Regions from separate parts of the Streptomyces sp. NPDC001822 genome, predicted to be linked through region 2. Evidence: predicted binding sites of a transcription regulator. Region 2 holds the regulator's gene; the other holds the start of a gene.

Region 1 (9,994 bases), on a different contig from region 2:
CGCCCTCACGCAGTCCCTTCACGGCGCCGTCCACCCGGGCGATCTCGCCGGCGAAGTCGATGCCCGTCCGCAGGGGGAAGCGGCGGCCCGTGACAAGGCGGACGCGTCCGGCCCGGCCGTACAGCTCCCCTCCGTTGACGCTCGCCGCGTGGACGCGGACCAGCACCTCGCCGTCCCGGAGCTCCGGCACCGGAACCCGGCCTTCGTACAGCACCTCGGGAGGGCCGTAGCGGTCGTAGAGCGCTGCGCGCATATCGTCCATACGTCCCACGCTAGACGGGTAAGTGGATGGCGCCCTCCATTTGAAGCGAAGTGAGAAACATGCCTGCTCAGCCCTCTCAGAAACCCCCCGAGACCCTGCGCGCGGACGCCCGGGAGAACCGTGAGCGCATCCTCGCCGCCGCCCGCGAGGCCTACGCGCTGCACGGGCTCGACGTGCCCATGGCAGCGATCGCCCGGCGCGCGAAGGTCGGGGTCGCCACGCTCTACCGGCGCTTCCCGACGCGCGACGCACTGGTGACCGAGGCGTTCTCCGAACAGCTCGCGCACTGCGTGGCCGTCCTCGACGAGGGTCTGGCGGACCCGGACCCGTGGCGCGGCTTCCGCTCGGTCGTCGAGAAGGTCTGCATGATGCAGGCGACGGAGCGGGGCTTCACCCAGGCGTTCCTCAGCCAGTTCCCCGACCACGCCGACTACGCCGAGGAACAGAGCCGCGCCGAGCGGGGTCTGTCCCTGCTGATCGAGCGGGCCAAGGACTGCGGGCAGCTGCGGCGGGACTTCGAGGTGCACGACATCACGCTGCTGATGCTGGCCAACAGCGGCGCCACCGCCGGAGCGGGCGCCGACGCGCCCGCCGCGTCCCGGCGGCTGGTCGCCTATCTGCTCCAGTCCTTCCGCGCCGGGTCGACGGCCCCGCTGCCGCCGCCGGTGCCGCTGGAACTCCGTCGCATCCACACATAGGTGATGCACCATCAGGCACGAACCGAGGGATGTACGGCCCGGAGCTCAAGCCTTGGAGTCCGAGCGCTCTTTCTGAGGAATGGGCGGAGGGCCTTCACCCACCCACCCTCCCCGCCTGGAAAGTTGACCCCGTGTGAGCGATTTGCAACGGAGCGTCGTAACGCTCTAGCGTGCCGAACAACAGACGACCCCCGCCGGTGCGCCAACACCGGACGAGGGTCTGACCAACGAGATCCAGAGGCGATCTGATGGCTGTCGACCAGCTTAGTGCTGCCCCCCGCGCTCCGTACGAGCCCCCGCACCCGATGGCGAACCCCGGCTACGGCAAGCGTTCCGCCCCGGACCAGCGTCCGCGCGACGCCCGCGACTTCTCCCACCTGCCGCCCCGCGAGGCCGCCGTCGCCGCCTACATCGACCGGCTGCCGGACGGCTCGGACATCTCCGTGAAGACGCTGGCCAAGTGGCTGCCGTACGGCCAGTGCGCCCTGCGGACCTCGCTCAACCGGCTCCAGGCGGCCGGACACCTGCGCCGGGGCGGCGAGTGCCTCGCGACCGACACGGTCATGCTCTGGGTGACCCGGACGTTCTTCTCCCGCACCGCGCGCGACGACGACTGGTGGGCGGCGTTCACCCGGGGGGACGTACCTCAGGAGCACCGACGTCCCACGCGCTCACGGGCCTTCGTGCTGCTGGCCGCCCTCGGCCGTACCGCGCCGTCGCTGAGCCTGTCGGCGGCGGACTGCCTGAGCCTGGAGCCGCTGGTCGCGGAGTGGTTCGAGCGGGGCGCCACCGAGGCGGAGACCCTGCGGGCCCTCACCCACGGCCTGCCGACCCCCGTGCACCACGCGGCCGCCCTCGTCCGACGGCGGCTCGTCGACAAGCTGCCGCCGGAACGTCCGGTCCCGGCGCCGAGCGCCGTCGTGCTGCGTGCGCTGGAATGCGGCGAGTGCCGCGCCCCCGGAAGCCCCGAGGCGTTGCGCGGAGGGCTCTGCGCGATCTGCCGGGGCGAGGCGGGCGAGGCCGCCCGTCCGCCGGGCACCGTCCCCACGGACGGGGTGTCCGAGCGGATGGCGACCGTCCGGGCGGGCCTCGTCCCACGGTCGGAGCGGACGGTTCACGCGCGCAAGATCACGCGACCGTCGGGCAGGCAGCGGGTCCGGCCGGGCGCGGAGACTTCCGTCGACGCCGACGGCGCACCGGCCGACGCGGGCGAACCCTGCGCCGACCGGTCCTGAAGGGCGGCGCGCGTCACCAGGCTCCCGGCGCGGGCGGGGCGACGACCGGCGGGCGGTCGTCGCACGTGATCGTGTTCGGCAGCAGCCAGGGCGCCAGCCAGTCGCCCGTCGTGCCGCCGCCGTCGTTGCCGCCGAGATCGACCAGGGAGAACTCCGAACCCGCCGGGGTGAAGTTGAAGGACCCGCAGTTGTTGACGCCCACGGCACCGACGTTGCGCGCGTCCACGTTCTCGAAGGTCGCCGACCCCGCCGCCCGCGCGCTCACCACGGACGTCCCCGTGCCGTCCACCCTGATGTCCTTGAAGTGCACGCCCCGGATCTCGTACGTGTCCTTCACCGGCCAGTCCGTGACCAGCATGATCGCGTTGTACGTGTTGTCGAGGAAGTGGTTCCCGGTCACCCGGATGTCCGCGTCGATGTCCCGGTCCAGCGCGAAGAACCAGATGGCTCCGAGCCCGATCTTCCAGTTCAGTTCGTACGTCCCCGCCCGGACCGTCGTGTTGCCGGTCAGGTCGAGCCGCCCCCGGAAGGCCTCCGCGCCGAAGCGGGCGCCCACGTGCAGCGCGCTTCCCTCGCGGACGGGGTCGGCGACGAGGTTGCCGGACACCTCGTTGTCCGTACCGCCGTAGATCGCGATGCCGTTGGCCAGGACCGGGCTCTGCACGGTGTTGCGGGCGAAGGTGTTGCCGGTGTTGGCGCGCTTCTCCGACCACATCGCCAGGCCGTCGTCGCCCGAGTTCCGGACGAAGGTGTGAGTGACGGTCGAACCGGTGACACCGCCGTGGAAGTTGATGGCGTCGGCGATCTGGTCGACGATGACGTTGCCCGTGATCCTCAGGTTCGACATCGGGCCGTCGAACCACATGCCGACCTTGGTGTGCCGGATGTGCAGCCCCTCGACGGAGGAGTCGCTCATCGCCCCGCCGATGCCGTTCACCTGGTCGGTGTCGACGCGTTCGCGGACGTCCCCCTCGATGGCGAAGCCCGACAGGTGGACGTTGCGGCTGCCGCCGTCGGCCGCGTCCTTTCCGTAGAAGCCGACGCCTGTGTGCACCGAGCCGTCGGCGGCAGGGGTGTCGAGCGCGACCTCCCTGCCCTTGAACTTCGTGTACCAGCTGCCCGCCCCCCTGATCGTGACGTCGTCCACGACGATGTGGCGGTTGACCTGGAAGGTGCCCGGAGGCACGTACACCGGCAGGTTCGTGCGCTTGGCCAAGGCGATGGCCCGCTCCAGGGCGTCCGCGGAGTCCCGGCGCCCCGTGGGATCGGCCCCGAACAGCAGCGCGTTGGCGGCCTTCAGCTCGACGTGCGGAAGTCCCACGAGCTCGGAGTCCAGCACGTCGATGACCGTCCAGGCGGCACGGCTGCCGGCCGGAACCGTCAGCCGGACGGTGTCACCCGCGCGGTACCGCTTCCCCAGCAGCAGGCGCTGCTCGTCGTAGAAGTGGCTCGGCCGGAACGGCTTGGAGATCACCGGCGCGGGAGTCGTCTCGCTGGGCACGCAGGCGCACTCGGTGATCCACCAGCCGGGCTGGAGCAGCCCGGCCCCGGGGTCGTTGGTGAAGGGGTACTGGTTGTACAGCCAGGAGTACTGCGAGGTCAGCGTCATCGTCGAGCGCTTCGTGCCGTTGACGGCGACATCGAGCGGCGCGGTGATGCCACCCCCGCCCGGGGCGTCCGGGATGCTGTAGCGCACCGTGATCGCGTTCGCGGCCTCCGGCAGCGTGAACTCGACGTGCTCGCCCGGCACCAGCCGGACCGCCTTACGGCCCGAGGCCTCGGCGGGCAGGGTGTACGCGGCACGGTCGGGGCCGATGACCGTGCCGTTCGTCGCCGCGTTCTCCGCCTCCTGCTCGGCGAAGGGGACCTCGGCGCCCCGGCCGGCGACCAGCGCGGGGGCCAGGCCCGCGCGCGTCACCACCGGGGCGGACGGGGCGGACGGTTTCCCCTCCGCACCCTGAGCCGCGGGAGCGCCGGTCAGCGCCCCCAGTCCGACAACGGCTGCCGTCAGCGCGGCGACCGTGATGTGACGTGACATCGCATGCCCGTTTCTCTCGGAAGGTGAGGCGACGTTAGGGCGCGCGGAACTACCACCACAAGAGTCGTGCGAGAACATTTCGCCCTGCTGCACAATGCATGCAAGTTCACGTCATGTTTTTGCGTAGGAAGTGCGTGCTGCGGGCGACTCCCGCCCGGGTCGCGGTGCACGGAGCGCGCGAGCGACGGCGACAGCGAGAGCGAGGCGACGGCCTTCCCCGCCCACGCGGCGGGCCCGTGGACGCCTCAGACCTTCCGGTGTACGCGCCTCACGCGCCCACGGTCCCGTCGACGCCCTCGCGCAGGAAGTCCGCGTGGCCGTTGTGGCGGCCGTATTCGAGCAGCACGTGCACCATCACCATGCGCAGGGAGACCTCCCGCTCCCAGCGGGGCTGAAGGCCTGTCAGGTCCAGGGAGGCGGCCTCCCGTTCGATGCGGCGGGAGTTCTCCACCTCGGCCTCCCAGGCGCCGAACGCCTCGGTCCGGTTCGAGGCGCTCGCGTCGTACGCGGCCTGGAAGTCGATCCGGTCCGACCACACCATCGGGGCCTCGTTGTCGTCGAACACGCGCCGGAACCAGGCACGTTCCACTTCCGCCATGTGCCGCACCAGGCCCAGCAGCGAGAGCGTCGAGGGAGGCATCGACCGCTGCCGCAGCTGCTCGTCGTCCAGGCCCTCGCACTTCATGGCGAGAGTGGCCCGGTGGTAGTCGAGAAAGGCCCGCAGCGTCTCGCGCTCGTCGCCCGCGGTCGGCGGCCCTGTACGCACGTCGGTGGTCACCGGTCACACTCCTTCACGATGGGGCAGAAGTGTTCAGTATCCGGTCGCACGTACGACGCCGGCCCCCGGGACGAATCCCGGGGGCCGGCGTCGTACGGATACTGCGGGTACTGCTGGAGCTGCTGATCCGGGGATCAGAAGTCCATGTCACCGCCCGGCATGCCGCCCGGAGCGGCCGCAGAGGCCTTCTCCGGCTTGTCGGCGATGACGGCCTCGGTGGTGAGGAAGAGCGCGGCGATGGACGCGGCGTTCTGCAGGGCGGAGCGCGTGACCTTCGCCGGGTCGATGATGCCCTCGGCGATCATGTCGACGTACTCGCCGGACGCGGCGTTCAGGCCGTGACCGATCGGCAGGTTGCGCACCTTCTCGACGACGACGCCACCCTCAAGACCACCGTTGACGGCGATCTGCTTGAGCGGGGCCTCCAGCGCGAGCTTCACGGCGTTGGCGCCCGTGGCCTCGTCGCCCGTGAGGTCGAGCTTCTCGAAGACGGCCGAGGCCTGGAGCAGAGCCACGCCACCACCGGCGACGATGCCCTCCTCGACGGCTGCCTTGGCGTTGCGCACCGCGTCCTCGATGCGGTGCTTGCGCTCCTTGAGCTCCACCTCGGTGGCGGCGCCGGCCTTGATGACGGCCACGCCGCCGGCCAGCTTCGCGAGGCGCTCCTGGAGCTTCTCGCGGTCGTAGTCCGAGTCGGAGTTCTCGATCTCGGCACGGATCTGCTTGACACGACCCTGAACCTGGTCGCTGTCACCGCCGCCGTCGACGATCGTGGTCTCGTCCTTGGTGATGACGACCTTGCGGGCGGTGCCGAGTAGGTCCAGGCCGGCGTTCTCCAGCTTGAGACCGACCTCCTCGGAGATGACGGTGCCACCGGTGAGGATGGCGATGTCGCCGAGCATGGCCTTGCGGCGGTCACCGAAGCCCGGAGCCTTGACGGCGACGGACTTGAAGGTGCCACGGATCTTGTTGACGACCAGGGTCGACAGGGCCTCGCCCTCGACGTCCTCCGCGATGATCAGCAGGGGCTTGCCCGACTGCATGACCTTCTCGAGCAGCGGAAGGAGGTCCTTCACGTTGCTGATCTTGGAGTTGACGATCAGGATGTACGGGTCGTCGAAGGACGACTCCATGCGCTCCATGTCGGTGGCGAAGTACGCCGAGATGTAGCCCTTGTCGAAGCGCATACCCTCGGTGAGCTCCAGCTCCAGACCGAAGGTCTGGGACTCCTCGACGGTGATGACGCCTTCCTTGCCGACCTTGTCCATCGCCTCGGCGATCTTGGCGCCGATCTCGGTGTCGGCAGCGGAGATGGAGGCCGTCGAAGCGATCTGCTCCTTGGTCTCCACGTCCTTCGCCTGCTCCAGGAGGGCGGCGGAGACGGCCTCGACGGCCTTCTCGATGCCACGCTTCAGAGCCATCGGGTTGGCACCCGCGGCGACGTTGCGCAGGCCCTCGCGGACGAGCGCCTGGGCGAGAACGGTGGCGGTGGTCGTACCGTCGCCGGCGACGTCGTCCGTCTTCTTGGCGACCTCCTTGACCAGCTCCGCACCGATCTTCTCGTACGGGTCCTCGAGCTCGATCTCCTTGGCGATGGAGACACCATCGTTGGTGATCGTGGGCGCGCCCCACTTCTTCTCGAGGACGACGTTACGGCCCTTGGGGCCGAGGGTGACCTTGACGGCGTCGGCGAGCTGGTTCATCCCGCGCTCGAGACCGCGCCGTGCCTCCTCGTCGAACGCGATGATCTTGGCCATGTGAAGTGGTCCTCCCGGACAGGGGTGGATTGCTCCGGACCGAGAGGCGCCCGCGACGGACGGCCTGCCTGCTCAGCGGTTCCTTGCCCCGCTGAGCCTGCGGGCCTCACCGGCCCGGTCCAAGTTTCTGTCACTCTCACCTGGAGAGTGCTAACGCCAATGATTAGCACTCGACCCCGTCGAGTGCAAGCGCCTTCGGCGACGGCTCGCTGGACGGAGGGGCGCCCGGGGGTGCACGCGGACGCACGCAGGGCCCGTCCCCCTGCGGAGGAACGGACCCTGCGTGCGTGAGAAGCGTCGTTGGCCGACCGCGCCGAGCTCAGCCGACGGCGAGCTTGACCATGTCCGCCTGCGGCCCCTTCTGGCCCTGCGAGATCTCGAATTCAACTCGCTGACCCTCTTCGAGGGTGCGGTACCCGTCCATCTGGATCGCGCTGTAGTGGACGAAAACATCCGCACCACCGTCGACCGCGATGAAGCCGTACCCCTTCTCCGCGTTGAACCACTTGACGGTGCCCTGAGCCATGCCCAACTCCCCTATTACTGGCCCTTGCACGAGACCGCACTTCGCGGGCCCGGGTCAGAACGCACCCTCCGACAGGAGAGGGTGGCGTGCGCCGGAACGCGTCGACCGCGGCCGAATGTATCTGCCCAACTGCCCTCTGCAACAGGGCAATCGGACGGGAATTCTGGGCACGCGGGATCACCCGGATAGGGATGATCGGGAGGAATCCTGGGCAAGTCGGGCCTGACAAAGGCCACTTATGCCTCAAGGGGTTCACGTACTTTGGCTGCTTCTTGTCGCGGCCGGGCGCATTCTCATATGCGGGCGGCACGGGCAGCGGCGGGGGCTTCCCCAACTGTACCGCGCTCAACCATGCAGAATGGCCCCCTCCGCTTCTCTTGCGGAGAGGGCCATCGTGCTCACGCTGCGCAGTCGGCGGGCGGCCGGGGCCGTCACTCCCCGGTCCGCGCGCCCTGCCGGGGATCAGCCTCCGGCGACGGCCGGGATGATCGAGACGCCCGCGCCGTCCGGCGTCACGGCGTCCAGTCCGCCCTCGAAGCGCACGTCGTCGTCGTTGACGTACACGTTGACGAAGCGGCGCAGCTTGCCCTGGTCGTCCAGGACGCGGGCGCCGATGCCCGGGTGGTTCTGCTCCAGCGACGCGATGACCTCGGAGAGGATCGCCCCCTCGGCGGAGACCTCGGCCTGACCGCCCGTGTAGGTGCGGAGGATGGTGGGGATACGGACCTTGACGCTCATGTCGGTGCCTTCCTTCGGTCTCGGGGGGTCAGCTGGCGGCCGCGAGGCCCGCGTCGCGGAACGCGTCCAGGCTGGGCCGGATCGTCGCCGACAGGCCGGTCGTGGGGGCGACCGCGTCCAGCGTCTTCAGTCCGTCGCCGGTGTTCAGGACGACGGTGGTCAGGGTTGGGTCCAGCAGACCGGCGTCGATCAGCTTCTTCGTCACGCCGACCGTCACACCGCCCGCGGTCTCCGCGAAGATGCCCTCGGTGCGGGCCAGCAGCTTGATCGCGTCCACGATCTGCTCGTCGTCGACGTCCTCCACCGCACCGCCGGTGCGGCGGGCGATGTCCAGTACATACGGTCCGTCGGCCGGGTTCCCGATGGCCAGGGACTTCGCGATGGTCTTCGGCTTCTGCGGCCGCACCACGTCGTGGCCGGCCTTGAAGGCGGTGGAGACCGGGGAGCAGCCCTCGGCCTGGGCGCCGAAGATCTTGTACGGCTTGTCCTCGACGAGGCCGAGCTTGATCAGCTCCTGGAGGCCCTTGTCGATCTTCGTGAGCTGCGAACCGGACGCGATGGGGATGACGAGCTGGTCCGGCAGCCGCCAGCCGAGCTGCTCGCAGATCTCGTACGCCAGGGTCTTGGAGCCCTCGCCGTAGTACGGCCGCAGGTTGACGTTGACGAAGCCCCAGCCCTCGCCGAGCGGGTCGCCGATGAGCTCCGAGCAGAAGCGGTTGACGTCGTCGTAGTTGCCCTCGATGCCGACCAGTTCACCGCCGTACACCGCGGCCATGACGACCTTGCCCTGCTCCAGGTCGTGCGGGATGAACACGCACGAGCGGAATCCGGCGCGGGCCGCCGCGGCTCCGACCGCGCCGGCGAGGTTGCCGGTGGAGGAGCAGGAGAGCGTGGTGAAACCGAAGGCCCGGGCGGCCTCGACGGCGATGGCGACGACACGGTCCTTGAAGGAGTGCGTCGGGTTGCCGGAGTCGTCCTTGACGTACAGGCCGCCGGTCACGCCCAGCTCGCGGGCGAGGTTGTCGGCCTTGACCAGCTTCGTGAAACCGGGGTTGATGTTGGGCTTGTCCGCGACGTCGGCGGGGACGGGGAGCAGCAGCGCATAACGCCAGATGTTGTCCGGCCCCTCGGCGATGCGCTTCTTCAGCTCTTCGGGGGAGCCGCTCGGCAGGTCGTACGCCACTTCGAGCGGCCCGAAACAGGACGCGCAGGCGAAAAGGGGGCCGAGTTCGAAACGCTCGCCGCATTCGCGGCAGGAAAGCGCCGCGGCGGGACCGAGATCCACGGCCGAAGAATCGGTGTTCGCTGCAACTGTCTGCACAGCCATGATGGCGGAGGCCCTTTCTCCTCATCTTCCTTGCAACGTATTTCGCCACAAGACGGAATTGGCACCTTCCCCACCGTGACCTCGCGGTCGGCAGGAGGGTTGCCGGGACTTCAACGGGCCGTTCCCTCAGTCCCTCTGGATGAGCGCTATGGCACCGGACCATCGATCCGGGCGTTTGTTCACGGACCCACCCCGACATGCGAGGGCCATCCGCGTTGTTCAAGACTGTAACCGAAGCACCGGACGACCGGATGAGTCGTCCGTACCGCGAGATGGATCACACACAGGGAGTATCGACCGTGCTGGAAGAGGTGGAACGCTGGCTGACCAGGCGTTCCTGGTCGGCCGACGACCGTCCGCTCGACCGCCTCACGGCCGCGCGAGCACGGGATCCGCGGCGCGCGCGCGTGAGCGTCGTCCTGCCCGCGCTGAACGAGGAGGCGACGGTCGGCGCCATCGTCACGGAGATCCGGCGCGAGCTGATGGAGAAGGTCCGCCTGGTCGACGAGCTGGTGGTGATCGACTCGGGTTCCACCGATGCCACGGCCGAGGTCGCACGGCGGGCCGGCGCCCGGGTCGTGCACCGCGACTCCGTGCTCCCCCGGATCCCCGCCCTCCCCGGCAAGGGCGAGGTC
Region 2 (9,994 bases):
CGCGGCCGTCGGTGAGGACGACGTCCTCCCCGGGGTTGAGCCGCTTCACGGAGACGGCGTGCCGCCCCTCGGGGCCGTCCAGGACGAACTCCGGCCCACTGGGGAGGTGTTCGACGACGAAGACCGGTGCCGTCACGGGGCACTCCTCACGTTCACTGCCGCACGCGCGGCTTCCATTTCTGCGGCGAGCAGCCCGACGAGCTCTCCCGCGGGCATCTCGCGGGCCATCCGGTGCCCCTGCCCCGCCCACAGGGCCATGCCCTGAGCGTCGCCCGTCCTGGCGGCCGCCTTGCGCAAGGGGCTGGTCACCTGGTGGACCTGCGGGTAGGCGGCGGGGGCGTAGCGCCCGTGCTCCCGCACGAAGCGGTTGACCAGCCCGCGCGCCGGACGTCCGGAGAACGCCCGGGTCAGGGCCGTGGTCACGAACAGCGGGTCGGTCAGGGCCTGTTTGTGCAGCGGGTGCGCGCCCGACTCCGGACAGGGCAGGAAGGCGGTGCCGAGCTGTGCCGCGTCCGCGCCCGCCGCGAGGACCGCCGTGATCTGGGAGCCGCGCATCAGTCCGCCGGTCGCGACGAGGGGCAGCGCCACGGACTCGCGGACCTGGGCGATCAGGGAGAGCAGGCCGGTGCCGCCGAGTCCGCCCTGCGGATCGTCGTGGTGCGTGGACTGGTGACCGCCCGCCTCGACGCCCTGGACGCAGAGGGCGCCGGCCCCCGCCCACCCGGCGTTGCGCGCCTCCTGGGCCGAGGTGACGGTGACGACGGTGAGCGTGCCGACGGCGGCGAAGGCTTCGAGGACCTCGCGCGCCGGGCAGCCGAAGGTGAAGGAGACGACGGGCACCGGATCCTCCAGGAGGATCGCCACCTTGGCCTCGTAACCGTCGTCGCCGCAGGCGTCCGGGTCGCCGAGCGAGGTCTCGTACCAGGCGGCCTCGCCCGCGAGCTGGTGGCGGTAGACCTCCACGGCGCTCGGGTCGGCGACCGCGGGCTGCGGCATGAAGAGATTCACGCCGAAGGGCCGGACGCTCGCCCTGCGCATCTCCCGGATCTCCTCGTACATCCCGTCCGCGGTCTTGTAGCCGGCGGCGAGGAAACCGAGCCCCCCGGCCTCCGCCACGGCGGCCACCAGTCCGGGGCGTGACGCGCCGCCCGCCATGGGGGCCTGCACGATCGGGTACCGGCAGAGATCGGTCAGGGCCAAGGACATGACCGCATCGTGCCACGTCCGGAGAACCGCGCCGAATCAGCCGTTCTGCGGTGCGCGCGGGCTGACGTGGAAACACCGCACCGCCCGCCGGTGAGGAACCGGCGGGCGGTGCGGTGAAAGGGGTCAGCGGCCGTTGAAGGCGTCCTTCAGACGGGAGAAGAGCCCCTGCTGTCCTGGCTGGAACTGGCCGGTGGGCCGCTCCTCGCCACGCAGCTTGGCCAGCTCCCGCAGGAGGCGCTCCTGCTCGGGGTCCATCTTCGTCGGGGTCATGACCTCGACGTGGACGATGAGGTCACCGCGGCCGTTGCCGCGCAGGTGCGTGATGCCGCGCCCGTGCAGCGGGACCGACTGGCCGGACTGGGTGCCCGGCCTGATGTCGATCTCCTCCAGGCCGTCCAGCGTCTCCAGCGGCACCTGCGTGCCGAGCGCCGCCGCGGTCATCGGGATGGTGACCGTGCAGTGCAGGTCGTCCCCGCGCCGCTGGAACACCGGGTGCGCCAGCTCGTGGATCTCGACGTACAGGTCGCCGGCCGGGCCGCCGCCGGGGCCGACCTCTCCCTCGCCCGCGAGCTGGATCCGGGTGCCGTTGTCGACACCGGCCGGGATCTTCACCGTGAGCGTGCGGCGGGAGCGGATACGGCCGTCCCCCGCGCACTCGGGGCACGGGGTCGGCACGACCGTGCCGAAGCCCTGGCACTGCGGGCAGGGGCGCGAGGTCATGACCTGGCCGAGGAAGGACCTGGTGACCTGGGAGACCTCACCGCGGCCGCGGCACATGTCACAGGTCTGCGCGGAGGTGCCGGGGGCGGCTCCTTCGCCACTGCACGTCGTACAGACGACCGCGGTGTCGACCTGGAGGTCCTTGGTCGTGCCGAAGGCCGCCTCGGAGAGGTCGATCTCCAGCCGGATCATCGCGTCCTGGCCGCGGCGGGTGCGCGAACGGGGTCCGCGCTGCGACGCCGTGCCGAAGAACGCGTCCATGATGTCGCTGAAGTTGCCGAAGCCCCCGGCGCCGAAGCCTCCCGCGCCGCCACCGCCGCCCGAGGAGGACAGCGGATCGCCGCCGAGGTCGTAGACCTGCTTCTTCTGCGGGTCCGACAGCACCTCGTAAGCGGCGTTGATCTCCTTGAACCGCTCCTGGGTCTTCGGATCCGGGTTGACATCCGGGTGCAGCTCGCGGGCGAGCCGACGGAATGCCTTCTTGATCTCGTCCTGAGATGCGTCGCGGCGCACGCCGAGTACGGCGTAGTAGTCCGTGGCCACTTACGACTCCGCCAGGATCTGTCCGACGTAACGTGCCACTGCGCGTACCGCTCCCATCGTTCCGGGGTAGTCCATGCGGGTCGGTCCGACCACGCCGAGTTTGGCGACTGCCTCGTCGCCCGAACCGTAGCCGACCGCGACGACGGACGTGGCGTTGAGGCCCTCGTGGGCGTTCTCGTGCCCGATCCGTACGGTCATGCCCGAATCCGTCGCCTCACCGAGCAGCTTCAGCAGGACGACCTGCTCCTCCAATGCCTCCAGCACCGGCCGGATCATCACAGGGAAGTCGTGTCCGAAGCGGGTGAGGTTGGAGGTGCCGCCGATGATCAGCCGCTCCTCCGTCTCTTCGACCAGAGTCTCGAGGAGGACGGAGAGCACCGTGGACACGGTTCCCCGGTCCTCGTTCTCGAACGACTCCGGCAGGTCCTGCACCAGCTGCGGGACGTCCGCGAACCGCCGTCCCACGACCCGGCTGTTGAGCCGGGCCCGCAGATCGGCCAGCGACGTGTCACCGAACGGGGCAGGACAGTCGATCATACGCTGTTCGACCCGGCCCGTGTCCGTGATCAGCACGAGCATCAGCCGGGCGGGGGCCAGGGACAGCAGTTCCACGTGCCGGACCGTCGAACGCGTCAGTGAGGGGTACTGCACGACGGCGACCTGTCGGGTCAGCTGCGCGAGCAGCCGCACCGTGCGGCCCACGACGTCGTCGAGGTCGACCGCTCCGTCGAGGAAGTTCTGGATGGCCCTGCGCTCCGGCGACGACAGGGGCTTGACGCCCGCGAGCCGGTCGACGAAGAGGCGGTAGCCCTTGTCCGTAGGAATACGCCCGGCACTGGTGTGCGGCTGGGCGATGAAGCCCTCGTCCTCCAGCACCGCCATGTCGTTACGGACGGTGGCCGGGGAGACCCCGAGGCTGTGCCGCTCCGTGAGCGCCTTGGAACCGACCGGCTCCTCGGTGCCGACATAGTCCTGGACGATGGCGCGCAGCACTTCGAGTCTGCGTTCACTGAGCACCGCGCACACCTCCAGCTGTTGTTCTCCGGTGTCTGCCTGGCACTCTGTGCGTTCGAGTGCCAGCAATCCCCCGGTCAGTGTACGGGGGTGGGGTGGGCCCGGGGCAAGGCCGACCGGCCGGTCCGTCGCGGGACCGCGCAGGTCGATGCCGATAGCGTCGCCGTATGGACGCCTCTTGGGAAGAGTTCGGCTGGGAGCGGTTGGGCAACGGTATCGGGCGGCGGCGCCTCCCCGTCTGGGACGCGACCGTCGCCCTGGTGGCGGGGGCGGACTCCGTGCTGCTCCTCGACACCGGTGCGACGCTCCGCGAGGGGGCGCAGGTGCGGGCGCAGGCACAGGCCCTGCTGGGCCGGAGGGTGACGCATATCGCACTGAGCCATCCCCACTTCGACCATGTCCTCGGGACCGCCGCCTTCGCCGGTGCGGAGGTCTACGGCGCCGTCGGCACGGCGGAGCTGCTGGGGCGGGGCGCCGACGGGCTGCGCGCGGACGCGGTGCGGCACGGGATGAGCGAGCGGGACGCGACGGCGGCCGCGGACGCCCTGGTGGCTCCGCGGCACCAGGTCAGCGGTGAGTGGACGCTGGACCTCGGCGGCGGCCTCCAGGTGCTGCTGGCCAACGTGGGGCCCGGCCACACCGGGCACGATCTCGCGGTGCTGGTGCCGGGCTCGCCGGTCGTGGTGCTCTGCGGGGATCTGGTCGAGGAGTCCGGCGAACCCCAGGCGGGCCCGGATGCGGTGCCCTCGCACTGGCCGGCGGCGCTGGACCGGCTGCTGGAGCTGGGCGGCGAGGACGCGCTGTACGTTCCGGGACACGGGGCGGTGGTGGACGCGGCGTTCGTACGGGCACAGCGCGACCGGCTGGCCGCCCGGTTCGGCGTGTCGTGAAAGCGGCCCCGCTTATCGTCGTGCCATGCGCAGCTACCAGCCGGACCTGACCCCGCCGTGGAAGAGGTCCTCCCCCGCTCCCGAGGTCCCCGCCGAGCCCGATCTGGTCGTCGAGGAGGCCGTGACCGGTTTCTGCGGGGCGGTGATCCGGTGCGAGAAGACGGCCGAGGGGCCGACGGTCACGCTGGAGGACCGATTCGGCAAGCACCGGGTGTTCCCGATGGTGCAGCGCGGCTTCCTGCTGGAGGGCCGGGTGGTCACCCTCGTACGCCCCTCGGCGGGCGGTCCGGCGCGCCCCTCGCGCACGGCGTCGGGCTCGGTGGCGGTGCCCGGCGCGCGGGCGCGGGTGGCGCGGGCGGGGCGCATCTACGTGGAGGGGCGCCACGACGCGGAGCTCGTCGAGCGGGTCTGGGGGGACGACCTGCGCATCGAGGGCGTGGTGGTGGAGTACCTGGAGGGCATCGACGACCTGCCAGCGATCGTGCGGGAGTTCGCGCCCGGGCCCGACGCGAGGCTGGGTGTGCTGGTCGACCATCTCGTGCCGGGCTCCAAGGAGTCCCGGATCGCCGCGCAGGTCACGGACGCGAACGTGCTCGTGGTGGGACACCCGTACATCGACGTCTGGGAGGCCGTGAAGCCGTCGTCCGTGGGCATCCCCGGCTGGCCGGTGGTCCCTCGCGGCCAGGACTGGAAGACGGGGGTGTGCCGGGCACTGGGCTGGCCCGCGAACACGGGCGCGGCCTGGCAGCACATCCTGTCCCGGGTCGCCTCCTACAAGGACCTCGAACCGCAGCTGCTGGGCCGGGTCGAGGAACTGATCGACTTCGTCACGCTGCCCGGCTGAGAGGGCCGGCGCCCTTCGGGGCCCGGCCGCGCGTTCCGGTCCGGCCCCGCTCTCAGTCCACCAGGTCCCGCACCACGGCGTCGGCCAGGAGCCGGCCCCGCAGCGTCAGGACCGCGCGCCCCTCGGCGTACGGTCCCGGCTCCAGCAGCCCGTCCGCGACCGCGCGGCCGGCCGCCGCCAGACCGGCGGGGGCGAGCAGCGACAGCGGGCAGCCCTCGACGAGCCGCAGCTCCAGCAGGATGCGTTCGACCCGCCGGTCCTCGTCGCCCAGGACCTCACGGCCCGCACCGGGCGAACGGCCCTCGGCGATGGCCTGGGCGTACGCCCCGGGGTGCTTGACGTTCCACCAGCGCACCCCGCCGACGTGGCTGTGCGCCCCGGGCCCGGCGCCCCACCAGTCGGCGCCGCGCCAGTACAGCTCGTTGTGCAGGCAGCGGCCCTCCGGCGTCCGGGCCCAGTTCGACACCTCGTACCAGGAGAAGCCCGCCGCCGCCATCGCCTCGTCCGCGATCAGGTAGCGGTCGGCGTGGACGTCGTCGTCCGTCATCGGGACCTCGCCCCGGCGGATGCGGCGCGCCAGCTGGGTGCCCTCCTCCACGATCAGCGCGTACGCCGAGACGTGGTCGGGCCCGGCACCGATCGCCGCGTCGAGGGAGGCCCTCCAGTCGTCGTCGGACTCGCCGGGGGTGCCGTAGATCAGGTCGAGGTTGACGTGCTCGAAGCCCGCTTCCCGGGCCTCGGCGACACAGGCCTCGGGCCTGCCGGGCGTGTGCGTGCGGTCGAGGATCTTCAGGACGTGCTGCCGTGCGCTCTGCATGCCGAAGGACACACGGTTGAAGCCGCCCTCGCGCAGGGCCGCCAGATAGGCCGGGTCCACGGACTCCGGGTTGGCCTCCGTGGTGATCTCGGCGTCCTCGGCCAGCCCGAACTCCTCGCGGATCGCCGCGAGCATCCTGACGAGGTCAGCGGCGGGCAGCAGCGTCGGGGTGCCGCCGCCCACGAAGACCGTGCGGACGGGGCGGGGGTCGTCGCCGAGCACCTTGCGCGCCTGGCGGACCTCCTCGACGAGGTGGGCCGCGTAGTTGTCGCGGGAGGCGAGGGCGCCGCCGGAGCCCCGCAGTTCGGTCGCGGTGTAGGTGTTGAAGTCGCAGTAGCCGCAGCGGGTGGCGCAGTAGGGCACGTGCAGGTAGAAGCCGAGCGGCCGGTCGGCTGCGCCTTCCAGGGCGTGGCGGGGCAGCGCCCCGTCGTCGGGCACGGGCTCACCATCGGGCAGTACGGAAGGCATACCGTCCATTGTCACTCGCCGCCGGAGCTTCCCGGCACGCCTGGCTGTGGGCCCGGTCTCAGTCCACCTGGATCACCATCAGGGCGAGGTCGTCGTCCGGCGGGCGCTCGGCGAAGGTGTGCACGGCCCGCTTGATCCGGTCGGCTATCCCGGCGGCGGAGAGCCCCGCGCAGTCCGCCAGCACCCGTGCGAGCCCGTCGCCGTCGTCGAACATCAGCCGCCCGGAACGCCTCTCCGTGACCCCGTCCGTGACGCAGAGCAGGCTGTCGCCCGGCGCGAGGTCGAAGGTCTGGCTGCCGTACGCCACGTCCTCGACGACCCCGAGCAGCACCTGCGGCTCGGCCGCGGGGCGTACGGATCCGTCGGGGCGCAGCAGCAGCGGGAGCGGGTGACCGGCGCTGGCCACGGTGCAGCGCACGCCGCCGTCCGGGAGCGGCACCAGGTCGCCGTAGAGCAGGGACAGGAAACGGGACTGGGTGCCGTCCTGGATCTGCTGGCCGCCCGCCGCCGCGACCATGAGGGCCGCGGCCTCGGCCGCCTCCATGGCGTCGTCGAGGAGGAGCCGGTTGAGCCGGTCGAGGACCTCGCCGACGCTGAAGTCCTCGCGGGACAGCAGGCGGAGCCAGGGGCGGGCGAGACCGGTGACGACGGCGGCTTCGGGACCGCTGCCCTGGACGTCACCGAGGACGAAGCACCAGCGGCCGCCGGGGCAGGGGAAGAGGTCGTAGAAGTCCCCGCCGACGACGCCGTCGTCACCCGGTTCGTAGACCAGGGCACTGGTGACGCCCGGTATCTCGGCGACCTTGCTGGGCAGCAGACCGCGCTGGAGGATGCGGCTGATGGTGGCCTGGCGGGTGTAGGCGCGGGCCGCGCCCACGGCGAGGCCGACACGGCGCACGAAGTCCGCGAGGAGCGCGACGACCTCGTCGGGGATGTGGTCCACGCCCTCGCGTCCCACGAGGACCGCGCCGAGCGTCCGCCCGCCGGAGATGATGCGGTGCGCCAGGGCCGCTCCGGTGACGCTCTCACGCTCCGCCCCGGCGCCGCCGGGCCAGGGCATGGGCACGGGGCCGGTGCCGACGCTGCCGGGCAGCCGGAGCGGTTCCTTCTCCAGCGCGGGGCGCAGCAGCGCCGTGCGGGCCTCGTCGCTGTGCCAGACCCCGGCGAGCCGGGGCACGGCCCCCGGGCCGCCGCTCTCGCTCTCCAGCCATATGGCGCACCAGTCCGCGAGCCGGGGCACCAGGAGCGGGCCCGCCGTCGCGGCCACCAGGTTCTCGTCGAGCTGGCCCGCGAGCATGCCGGACGCCTCGGCGAGGAAGGCGGGCCCTCCGCGCCCCGCCCAGCCGGCGTCGTCGCGCTCCGGCCTGCCGCCCGTGGGAGCGGCGGCCGGACGCGGCCCCGGCCGGGAGGCGGCCTCTCCGGCGGGCGGGGCGTCGGGCAGTCCGAACCGGTCGTCGCCGGGGAGGCGGGCCCAGACGGTCTTGAGACCGGTGCGGTAGGTGATGCCCCAGGACTCGGCGAGGGTCGCGACCAGTTGCAGCCCCCGGCCGTACTCGGCCGGATCGGGCCGCTCGGCGCGGCCGTCGCGCACCGAACGTGCCGGGTGGTGGTCGGTGATCTCCAGCACGAGTGCGAGCGGCTCGGGTCCGGTGGAGTCCTCCAGCCGGATGAGCAGTTCGACCGTCGTGCCGGCGTGCACGACGGCGTTGGTGACCAGTTCGCTGGCCACGGTCAGCGCGTCGTCGGTGAGCCGCTCGCCGAACTCGCCGGCGCTCGGCAGACCGAGCCCGTTCCAGTCGGCGAGCGCGGCGCGGACGAACCTGCGCGCCGCGGACGAGGCCTGCGGGATACCCGGCAGGCTCGTGCGCGCGACCGGACGCGGGTCGTCGCCCTGACCGGCGACGACGGTTGCGGGACGGTGCACGATGTCCCGCTGCAAGGGAATGGACCCCACGGTGCGGCTCCTGACAGTCTCGCGAACGCCGTGACGTTCTACGACAGAGTGACAGACCGACCGTGCCCATAAGCACCGAGTGACGGAAGTCGTCGGGGTCGGGCGGGAACGCGGCAGGGGCCGGTGGGCGCCTCCGCGTCCACCGGCCCCTGCGGGTTCACCCGACCCGGCTCACTTCTCCCGTGAGCCCGCGTACATGTCGTCGATGAGGTCCTGGTACTCGCGCTCGACGACCGGGCGCTTCAGCTTGAGACTGGGGGTGAGCTCGCCGTGCTCGATGTCGAGATCGCGCGGCAGCAGCCGGAACTGCTTGATGGTCTGCCAGCGCTGCAGCCCCTCGTTGAGGCGCGTCACATAGCCCTGGACGAGTGCCACGGCCTGCGGCGACGCGACCACGTCGGCGTACGGCTTGCCGCCCAGGCCGTTCTCCTCGGCCCAGCCGAGGATGGTCGGCTCGTCGAGGGCGATGAGGGCGGTGCAGAAGTTACGGTCGGCGCCGTGCACCAGGATGTTGGACACGAACGGGCACACGGCCTTGAACTGTCCCTCGACCTCCGCGGGGGCGATGTACTTGCCGCCGGAGGTCTTGATCAGGTCCTTCTTGCGGTCGGTGATCCGCAGGTAGCCGTCCTGGGACAGCTCGCCGATGTCGCCGGTGTGGAACCAGCCGTCGGACTCCAGCACCTCGGCGGTCTTCTCGGGCAGCCGGTGGTAGCCCTCCATCAGGCCGGGGCCGCGCAGCAGGATCTCGCCGTCGTCCGCGATGCGGACCTCGGTGCCGGGGAGCGGCTTGCCGACGGTCCCGGTGCGGTAGGCCTCGCCGGGGTTGACGAAGGAGGCCGCGCTGGACTCGGTGAGGCCGTAGCCCTCCAGGATGTGGATCCCGGCGCCGGAGAAGAAGAGACCGATGTCGGGGGCGAGAGCGGCCGAGCCCGAGACGCAGGCCCGGAGCCGGCCGCCGAAGGCCTCGCGGAGCTTCGCGAAGACGAGAGTGTCCGCCACCTTGTGCTTGGCTCCGAGGGCGAAGGGCACGGAGGCCCTGCCGGTGCGGCGGAAGTTGTCCTGCGACACCGTCGCGTACTCGCGGGCGACGCCCGCCGCCCACTGGAAGATCTTGTACTTGGCGCCGCCGCCGGCGCGCGCCTTGGCCGCGACCCCGTTGTAGACCTTCTCGAAGATGCGCGGCACGGCCGCCATGTAGGTCGGCCGGACGACCGGCAGGTTCTCGATGATCTTGTCGACGCGGCCGTCGACCGCCGTGACGTGGCCGACCTCGATCTGGCCGGAGGTCAGCACCTTGCCGAAGACGTGCGCGAGCGGCAGCCAGAGGTACTGGACGTCGTCCGCGGTGATCAGGCCGGTGGCCACGGTCGCCTTCGCCATGTACGACCAGTTGTCGTGCGGCAGCCGCACGCCCTTGGGACGACCGGTGGTGCCCGAGGTGTAGATGAGGGTGGCCAGCTGATCGGGGGTGATGGCGGCGACCCGGTCGGTGATCGCGTCCGGGTTCTTCACCAGGTACTCCGCGCCCCTGGCCT

Evidence for each region. The regulator HrcA, encoded in region 2, represses chaperone genes, less so after heat shock. The targets are predictions, from matches to a motif close to TTNGCACTCNGNNNNNCNGAGTGCNAA.
Region 1: groL (chaperonin GroEL) is a predicted target of HrcA. The motif match lies at 6,932-6,958, and genes of this name have one in related genera.

The regions. Positions count from the first base shown of each region.
Region 1 covers NZ_JBIATW010000002.1:63,870-73,863, reverse strand. The annotation lists gene ACFYY2_RS04570 (NAD(P)-dependent alcohol dehydrogenase) at 1-262, opposite strand, end outside; gene ACFYY2_RS04565 (TetR/AcrR family transcriptional regulator) at 322-960, shown strand; gene ACFYY2_RS04560 (hypothetical protein) at 1,266-2,195, shown strand; gene ACFYY2_RS04555 (glycosyl hydrolase family 28-related protein) at 2,209-4,233, opposite strand; gene ACFYY2_RS04550 (DinB family protein) at 4,502-5,011, opposite strand; gene groL (chaperonin GroEL) at 5,146-6,768, opposite strand; gene ACFYY2_RS04540 (cold-shock protein) at 7,088-7,294, opposite strand; gene ACFYY2_RS04535 (MoaD/ThiS family protein) at 7,757-8,032, opposite strand; gene thrC (threonine synthase) at 8,061-9,359, opposite strand; SAM riboswitch class I at 9,378-9,505, opposite strand; gene ACFYY2_RS04525 (glucosyl-3-phosphoglycerate synthase) at 9,659-9,994, shown strand, end outside.
Region 2 covers NZ_JBIATW010000015.1:58,796-68,789, forward strand. The annotation lists gene ACFYY2_RS28370 (16S rRNA (uracil(1498)-N(3))-methyltransferase) at 1-136, opposite strand, end outside; gene ACFYY2_RS28375 (nitronate monooxygenase) at 133-1,206, opposite strand; gene dnaJ (molecular chaperone DnaJ) at 1,330-2,469, opposite strand; gene hrcA (heat-inducible transcriptional repressor HrcA) at 2,470-3,486, opposite strand; gene ACFYY2_RS28390 (MBL fold metallo-hydrolase) at 3,651-4,373, shown strand; gene ACFYY2_RS28395 (DUF3097 domain-containing protein) at 4,399-5,217, shown strand; gene hemW (radical SAM family heme chaperone HemW) at 5,270-6,502, opposite strand; gene ACFYY2_RS28405 (SpoIIE family protein phosphatase) at 6,561-8,456, opposite strand; gene ACFYY2_RS28410 (AMP-dependent synthetase/ligase) at 8,628-9,994, opposite strand, start outside.